Geminicoccus roseus DSM 18922: one gene and its partner. The protein of the gene in region 1 interacts with the protein of each later gene in a pairwise test. Links are inferred from orthologs where the notes say so. Each region holds a gene or a part of one and is shown on either strand. Other genes may lie near its edges.

What was found.
Region 2: the proteins of GEMRO_RS0108945 (region 1) and GEMRO_RS30435 interact in binary tests that used the Escherichia coli proteins (3 or more experiments, as listed by UniProt). The link is inferred for Geminicoccus roseus DSM 18922 from one-to-one orthologs.

What each region holds. Positions count from the first base shown.
Region 1 is NZ_KE386572.1:1,649,711-1,653,599, forward strand. What follows is about bases 600-3,456. They hold GEMRO_RS0108945 (sulfurtransferase TusA family protein), read right to left. Parts: upstream 2,220-3,456; coding sequence 1,980-2,219; downstream 600-1,979. Other genes in these bases: GEMRO_RS0108935 (choice-of-anchor P family protein), read left to right, coding at 600-1,505; GEMRO_RS33395 (hypothetical protein), read left to right, coding at 1,610-2,053. Outside these bases: more of GEMRO_RS0108935, read left to right, coding at 252-599. UniProt on the Escherichia coli protein: Sulfur carrier protein involved in sulfur trafficking in the cell. Part of a sulfur-relay system required for 2-thiolation during synthesis of 2-thiouridine of the modified wobble base 5-methylaminomethyl-2-thiouridine (mnm(5)s(2)U) in tRNA.
Region 2 is NZ_KE386572.1:3,677,008-3,680,404, forward strand. The notes cover bases 1-2,881. They hold GEMRO_RS30435 (cysteine desulfurase family protein), read left to right. Parts: upstream 1-805; coding sequence 806-1,957; downstream 1,958-2,881. Other genes in these bases: GEMRO_RS0118310 (alpha/beta hydrolase), read right to left, coding at 1-536; GEMRO_RS34365 (hypothetical protein), read left to right, coding at 517-714; GEMRO_RS0118320 (HesB/IscA family protein), read left to right, coding at 2,006-2,335; GEMRO_RS0118325 (2Fe-2S iron-sulfur cluster-binding protein), read left to right, coding at 2,350-2,676; mnmA (tRNA 2-thiouridine(34) synthase MnmA), read left to right, coding at 2,711-2,881. Also shown: more of mnmA, read left to right, coding at 2,882-3,397. UniProt on the Escherichia coli protein: Master enzyme that delivers sulfur to a number of partners involved in Fe-S cluster assembly, tRNA modification or cofactor biosynthesis. Catalyzes the removal of elemental sulfur from cysteine to produce alanine.

The sequences.
Region 1 (3,889 bases):
ACAGAATGATGATAAGAAATTGATTTATCTACCGACGGATGCCGTTTGAGAAACGAGCATGTCGCGTAGGTCGGAATTTGGGACGCCTGCCCTGTTTCCTGTCGTGAGCACAAAAGATCTTCAGACGTGCTTTGGTCTGCTGCTGGAGCATGCGCTGTCAGGCAGAATCCTTTCTAGGGATACATGCAATGACCAGATCTATACAGTCGGGATCGATGGATCGGACTTGGTGGAGTGCCGCCAGGATCGGCATGCTCGCCGCTGCGATGGTTGTCGGTGCCGCCACGTCCAGTGCCGCCACCGAGCTGAAAGGCACCTTCCGCGGCAATGCGTTCGGCACTGAAGCCAATGCCAAGGCCGGCGACGTCGCGGTGTCGCTTGGGCGCTCCGCCTATCTGCCCTGCGGCTGCAAGGGCACCGGCGGCAAGACCGTCACCAACCGGGTCGACAGCGTCCAGGCCCGCGACGTTGCCCGGGCCGACGTGCTGCTGAGCACGCTCCGCACCACCCGGGATGCGGCCAATGCCTTCGTCACCACCAGTTCCACCGTTTCCGGGGTCAATCTGTTCAGCGGCCTGATCACGGCGACAGCGATCAAGGCGGTCGCCAGCACCAGGGCGACCTCGACGTCGATGAGCAGCTCGATCGCCGGCTCGACCTTCACCAACCTGAAGGTCGCCGGCGTCAGCGTCAGCGCCGACGTGGCACCCAACAAGACGCTGGCCCTGCCCGGGATCGGCAAGGTCACCTTCAAGAAGACCGCCACCACCTCGACCTCGACCGTCAACCAGATCACCGTCGACATGCTGGTGATCGACGTCACCATGAACAACAGCTTCAAGCTGGCGATCGGGGCGCAGATCAAGATCGGCCATGCCTTCAGCGGTTACTGGCGGGCTCCTTCCAACGTCGAAGTGGGCGGCCAGGCCTGGGCTACCGAGTCGAACACCAAGGTCGGCAAGGATCTGGTCAACCGGATCGGCCGCGCTGCCTTCGTGAGCTTCAGCTGCGAGGGAACCAGCGGCAAGACGCGCACCAACAACGTGGCTGGCACCTCGATCGGCAAGATCCTGACCTATGGGTCCGGCTACACCACCGGCACCGGCGGCCCGAACGCCAGCGGCGCCACCGCCAAGACCACCGCGACCCTGGAAAGCGTCAAGCTGCTCAACGGCCTGATCACCGCCAGCATCGTCAAGGCGGTGGCCGAGGAAACCATGGTGAACGGCAAGCTGACCCGCTCGACCAAGGGCTCCGGCCTGATCGGCCTGAAGGTGATGGGGCTGAGCATCCCGGCCAACCTGCCGCCCAACACCAGGCTGGCGCTGCCCGGCATCGGCTACGTGATCGTCAACGAGCAGCTGTTCCCCACCGGCTCTCGCAGCCGGACCCAGGTGAACGGGCTGCACGTGGTCATCACCAGCGTCCCGCTCCTGGGAAGCCTCGGCCTGCCGGTCGGCAGCGAGATCATCGTCGCCCATGCGGATGCCTTCGTGCAGAAGTGATCCTCGTCCATCATGGGGCAGACATGGGGGCGGATCCGTCACGCGGGTCCGCCCCGATCATGTCCGGGCCGCGATGGCCGGAAGGTGCTGGGGAAGGGGAAGGGATGCGCGGCGGCTTTGGCGAGGATGATCGGGGGGCGCGGCCGGAGCGGATGGCGCTGGACCCGGAACGGCTGGAGCGCATCCTGGTCGCCGCAGCCGGCGAGGGGCGCTCGGTCACCTACCGGCAGGTGCTCGACATGTTCGGCCACCGGGTCGGCTCCGGCACGGTCGGCCATCTCTGCCGGGTGCTTGGAGTGGTCGACCGCGCCAGGGCAGCGCGCGGCCTGCCGGAACTGGCCTGCCTGGTGGTGCGCTCGACCGACGGCATGCCGGGGGCCGGCTATTTCGCGGCGGAGGATCCTGCGGGGGCCGAGGCCCGGGCGCTGCTGGTGACCCGGCGCCAGCAGGCGGCGTTCGCCTGGGCGGCCGGGCTCAGCCCTTCTTGCGCAGGACGATCACGAACACGTCCTGCTCGCGATCGCTCCGCTCCAGGAGATGGCCGCTGATCTCGACATACTCGTCGAAATCGGCCGGGGCAGCGGGGTCGGTCGCCAGCACGCAGACCGTGGCGCCCGGCTCCATGATCATCAGGGCCTGGCGGGTCTTCACCAGGGGCATCGGGCAGGCGAGGCCGCGGGCATCCACGAGGACGTCGTAGCGTTGTTCCGACAAGGACGAGTTCCTCCGTTGATGTCGGCGCTGGCAGGTAGCCCGGATCGTGCCGGTCCGGAAGCATCCGGGCCGCATCTGGCTGTCACGTATCTGCGTCGGGTTGGTCTTGGATTTTTCGCAAAAGGTTGTTGACGGTTTCACTGGTTGGTCCTAGAACCCGGCTCACGAAGCGCGGCGGGGTGCTGGGCGGCGGGGATGGCCTGCTGCCTGGTGGTTTAGCCGGGTTTTGGTGAAGATTTCGGCCTGGTCTGTTGGGATTGGGTGGCGGCCTGGAAGGGCTGCCCGATGGTCGTCTGGTTGAGGCTGGGCGGTGGTCGGCGGGTTGTTGTTTGACATCGTTGGTTGGTGGAGCGCTTTTTAGAAAAAGCGTTTTGGAGGGATGTGCGGGCGGCGTCCTCTGGTCTGGCTGACTTTGGTTGGCTGGCTGGGTGGGGATGATCGTCTGGTACATCTTGGTGTTCATTGGAAACTTCTTCGGAGGTTCTGATGGGTACCTTGCGTATGCCTAGATGGTCAGCGATCAAGCTGAGAGTTTGATCCTGGCTCAGAACGAACGCTGGCGGCGCGCCTAACACATGCAAGTCGGACGCACTCGCAAGAGTGAGTGGCGGACGGGTGAGTAACACGTGGGAACCTGCCCTGGGGTCTGGGATAGCTGCGGGAAACTGCAGGTAACACCGGATACGCACGGGAGTGGAAAGTTCACGCCCTGGGATGGGCCCGCGTCGGATTAGGTAGTTGGTGGGGTAACGGCCTACCAAGCCTGCGATCCGTAACCGGTCTGAGAGGATGATCGGTCACACTGGGACTGAGACACGGCCCAGACTCCTACGGGAGGCAGCAGTGGGGAATCTTGGACAATGGGGGCAACCCTGATCCAGCGACGCCGCGTGGGTGATGAAGGCCTTCGGGTCGTAAAGCCCTTTTGCCGGGGAAGATGATGACGGTACCCGGAGAAGAAGCACCGGCTAACTCTGTGCCAGCAGCCGCGGTAAGACAGAGGGTGCTAGCGTTGTTCGGAATTACTGGGCGTAAAGGGCGCGTAGGCGGCTCGTTTAGTCGGGTGTGAAATCCCGGGGCTCAACCCCGGAACTGCATTCGATACTGGCGGGCTTGAGACCGAGAGAGGTGGGTGGAATACCCAGTGTAGAGGTGAAATTCGTAGATATTGGGTGGAACACCGGTGGCGAAGGCGGCTCACTGGCTCGGATCTGACGCTGAGGCGCGAAAGCGTGGGGAGCAAACAGGATTAGATACCCTGGTAGTCCACGCCCTAAACGATGTGTGCTAGATGTCGGGGGACTTGTCTCTCGGTGTCGGAGTTAACGTTTTAAGCACACCGCCTGGGGAGTACGGCCGCAAGGTTAAAACTCAAAGGAATTGACGGGGGCCCGCACAAGCGGTGGAGCATGTGGTTTAATTCGACGCAACGCGCAGAACCTTACCAACTCTTGACATGGCCGTTAAAGCTGCTGAGAGGCAGTGTCCCGCAAGGGGGCGGTTACAGGTGCTGCATGGCTGTCGTCAGCTCGTGTCGTGAGATGTTGGGTTAAGTCCCGCAACGAGCGCAACCCTTGTCCGTAGTTGCCATCAGGTTGGGCTGGGCACTCTACGGGGACTGCCGGTGACAAGCCGGAGGAAGGTGGGGATGACGTCAAGTCCTCATGGCC
Region 2 (3,397 bases), 2.0 Mb from region 1 along the record:
GTGATGCCGCGCTGCTGGCTGAGCTTGTTGACCAGCTTGTGCACCGATTCGGTGGGGGTGACCGTGTCGCGCTCGCCATGGACGATCAGCCCGGACGAGGGGCAGGGGGCCAGGAAGCCGAAATCGTAGATGTTGGCCGGCAGGCCGGCGGAGATGAACCCCACCACCTCGGGCCGGCGCATCAGGAGCTGCATGGCGATCCAGGCGCCAAAGCCGAACCCGGCCACCCAGACGCCCGAGGCGTTCGGGTTGTGCAGCTGCATCCAGTCCAGCGCCGCCGCGGCATCGCGCAGCTCGCCCTGGCCATGGTCGAACTGTCCCTGCGAGCGGCCGACCCCCCGGAAGTTGAAGCGCAGCACCGAGAAGCCGCGCCGCACATACATCTGGAACAGCGAATAGACGATGCGGTTGTTCATCGTCCCGCCGTGCAGCGGGTGAGGGTGCAGGATGACCGCGAGCGGGGAGGTCGGTCCTTCACCGTGAACGTAACGGCCCTCCAGCCGGCCATCCGAACCGTTGAAGATCACCTCGGGCATCGATTACTCCGCTACCACCGAATCGGCAGGCCAACTGCGCGCCCTGCTCGTCACCGAGCCGCGGGGGCGGAACATTGCTGCCGTCTTGGGACGTCCCTATACTTTGTCGGGCGTGGTCCACACGCTCGGATCGGTGCCGGATCATGCCGCGGTACGCATCGTGCCGCACCAGACGTGAACACGAGCGCCGCGCGGCGGGCATCCCGGCGCACGATCGCAGGTCGTTTAGCGCGAGGAGAGTGCCGTGTTCAAGAGAATGCTCACGGCCGATGCCGGCTGAGCCGCGCATCTATCTGGATCATGCCGCCACCAGCCCGGTCCGGCCGGAGGTGGTGGCGCGGGTCGCCGAGGTGCTGGCGATGGTCGGCAACCCGTCCTCGGTGCACGCGGAGGGCCGCGCCGCCCGCCGGGTGCTGGAGGATGCGCGCGCGGTGCTGGCCGAGGCCACGGGTGCTGGGCCGGACGAGATCATCTTCACCTCCGGGGGCACCGAGGCCAACGACCTGGCCTTAAGCGTCGCCGCTGGGGGGGCCGTGCTGGTGTCGGCGATCGAGCATGCCTCGGTGCTGGAGGCGGCGCCGGAGGCGCTCCGCCTGCCGGTGGACCGGAACGGCCTGGTCGACCTGGCGGTGCTGGAACGGCTCCTGGCGGCAGCGCGGCCGGCCCTGGTCTCGGTGATGCTGGTCAACAACGAGACCGGGGTGGTGCAGGACATCGCCGCCATCGCTTCCTGCTGCCGCAAGGCGGGGGCGCTCTTGCATGTCGACGCGGTGCAGGGGTTCGGCAAGCTGGAGGGGGTGCGGGTCGATCGCCTGGGCTGCGACCTGATGACGGTCTCCGCCCACAAGCTCGGCGGCCCGCCCGGCACCGGCGCCCTGCTGACCCGCCCGGGGCTGGCGGTGCCGGCCAGGCTGCGCGGCGGCGGCCAGGAGGGCCGGCGGCGGGCGGGAACCCACCACCTGGCCGGCATTGCCGGGTTCGCGGAAGCGATCCGCCGCCTGGACCCGGCCGAGCCTGGCCGCCTGGAAGGGCTGCGGGCGCGGCTGGAGGAAGGGGTGCGCCGGCTGGGCGACGCCACCTGGGTCGCCGCGGCCCGCGCGGCGCGGGCACCGCACATCGCCTGCCTGGTCACGCCCGGGCGGCCGGCCGAGATGCAGGTGATCCGCATGGACCTCGCAGGCGTGGCCATCAGCGCCGGGGCGGCCTGCTCGTCGGGCAAGGTCGCCGCCTCGCACGTGCTGGCGGCGATGGGGCTGGGGGCGGATGCCGGCTGCGGGATCCGGGTCAGCCTGGGCTGGTCCAGCGGGATCACCGAGGTCGACCGCTTCCTCCAGGCGTTCGCGGCACAGCACGGTACAGCTTCGAACATGTCCAATCGGACGGGTTCACCCTTGCCGAACCCTTCCGCAGTTGCGACATGAACGGTTGGCCGGGACCTGCTCCCGGACGAATGGCAAGTGGCGAGACGGATGGCACAGGCACTCAGCATCACCCCGCGTGCGGCGGAGCGGGCCAAGGAACTGCTGGCGACCCAGGCGGACGTGGCCGGGATCAAGCTCGCGGTGAAGCCGCGCGGCTGCTCGGGCTGGAGCTACTCGCTGGACTTCGCCAAGGAAGTGGCCGCGGCCGACCAGACCATCGAGGTGGGCGGGGTGACCTTCGTGATCGATGCCAAGGCGCTGGAATACGTGAACGGCACCGAGGTCGACTTCGTCGAGGACAAGCTCGGCGCCTCGTTCGTGTTCAACAACCCGAACGAGAAGGGCCGCTGCGGCTGCGGCGAGAGCTTCCACGTCTGAGCTGAAGGCCGGCCATGGTCGAGATCCTGTTCCGCCTGCCCGACGGCAGCGAACGCCGGGCTCATGTCGCCGCGGGCAGCACCCTTTTGGAGGCGTCGCGCGACGCCAGGGTGGAGCTGGAAGGCGCTTGCGGCGGCAGCATGGCCTGTGCCACCTGCCATGTCCGCATCGACGACGCCTGGTTCGACCGGCTGCCGGTTCCCTCGCCCGAGGAAGAGGACATGCTGGACCTGGCCCCGGACTGGCAGCCGACCTCGCGGCTGGGCTGCCAGATCGCCCTGGACGAGTCCCTGAGCGGCATCGTCGTGCATGTGCCCAAGTCCAGCCTGCTGGACGGTTGACTCCCGCCGCTTCGCCCATCGAGTTGCCCTGCCCGTGACCGCTGACCATCTCGCCGATCTCGACCTGCCCCCCGGCGCCCGGGTGGTGGTCGCCATGTCCGGGGGCGTGGACAGCTCGGTCTGCGCCGGGCTTCTGGCCGAGGCCGGCTACGATGTGGTCGGCATCACCCTGCAACTCTACGACCACGGCCAGGCCACCGGGCGAGCCGGGAGCTGCTGTGCCGGCCGCGACATCCGCGACGCCCGGGCGGTGGCCGACCATCTGGGCATCCCGCATTTCGTGCTGGACTACGAGGAGCGCTTCCGCCGGGCGGTGATCGACGAGTTCGCCAACAGCTACGCGGAAGGGCGCACCCCGATCCCCTGCGTGCGCTGCAACGAGCGGATCAAGTTCGGCGACCTGCTCGACAATGCGATGGAGCTGGGGGCCGTGGCGCTGGCGACCGGCCATTACGTGCGGCGGGTGCCGGCCGGCGGCCAGGCCGAGCTGCATCGCGGCCAGGACGCGGCCAAGGACCAGAGCTATTTCCTGTTCGCCACCACCGACGAGCAGCTCGACCGGCTGCGCTTCCCGCTGGGCGGGATGACCAAGGCCGAGACCCGCGCCCATGCGGCACGGCTGCGCCTGCCGGTGGCGGACAAGCCGGAGAGCCAGGACATCTGCTTCGTCCCGCATGGCGACCATACCAGCGTGGTGACCGCGATCCGGCCGGACGCCGGC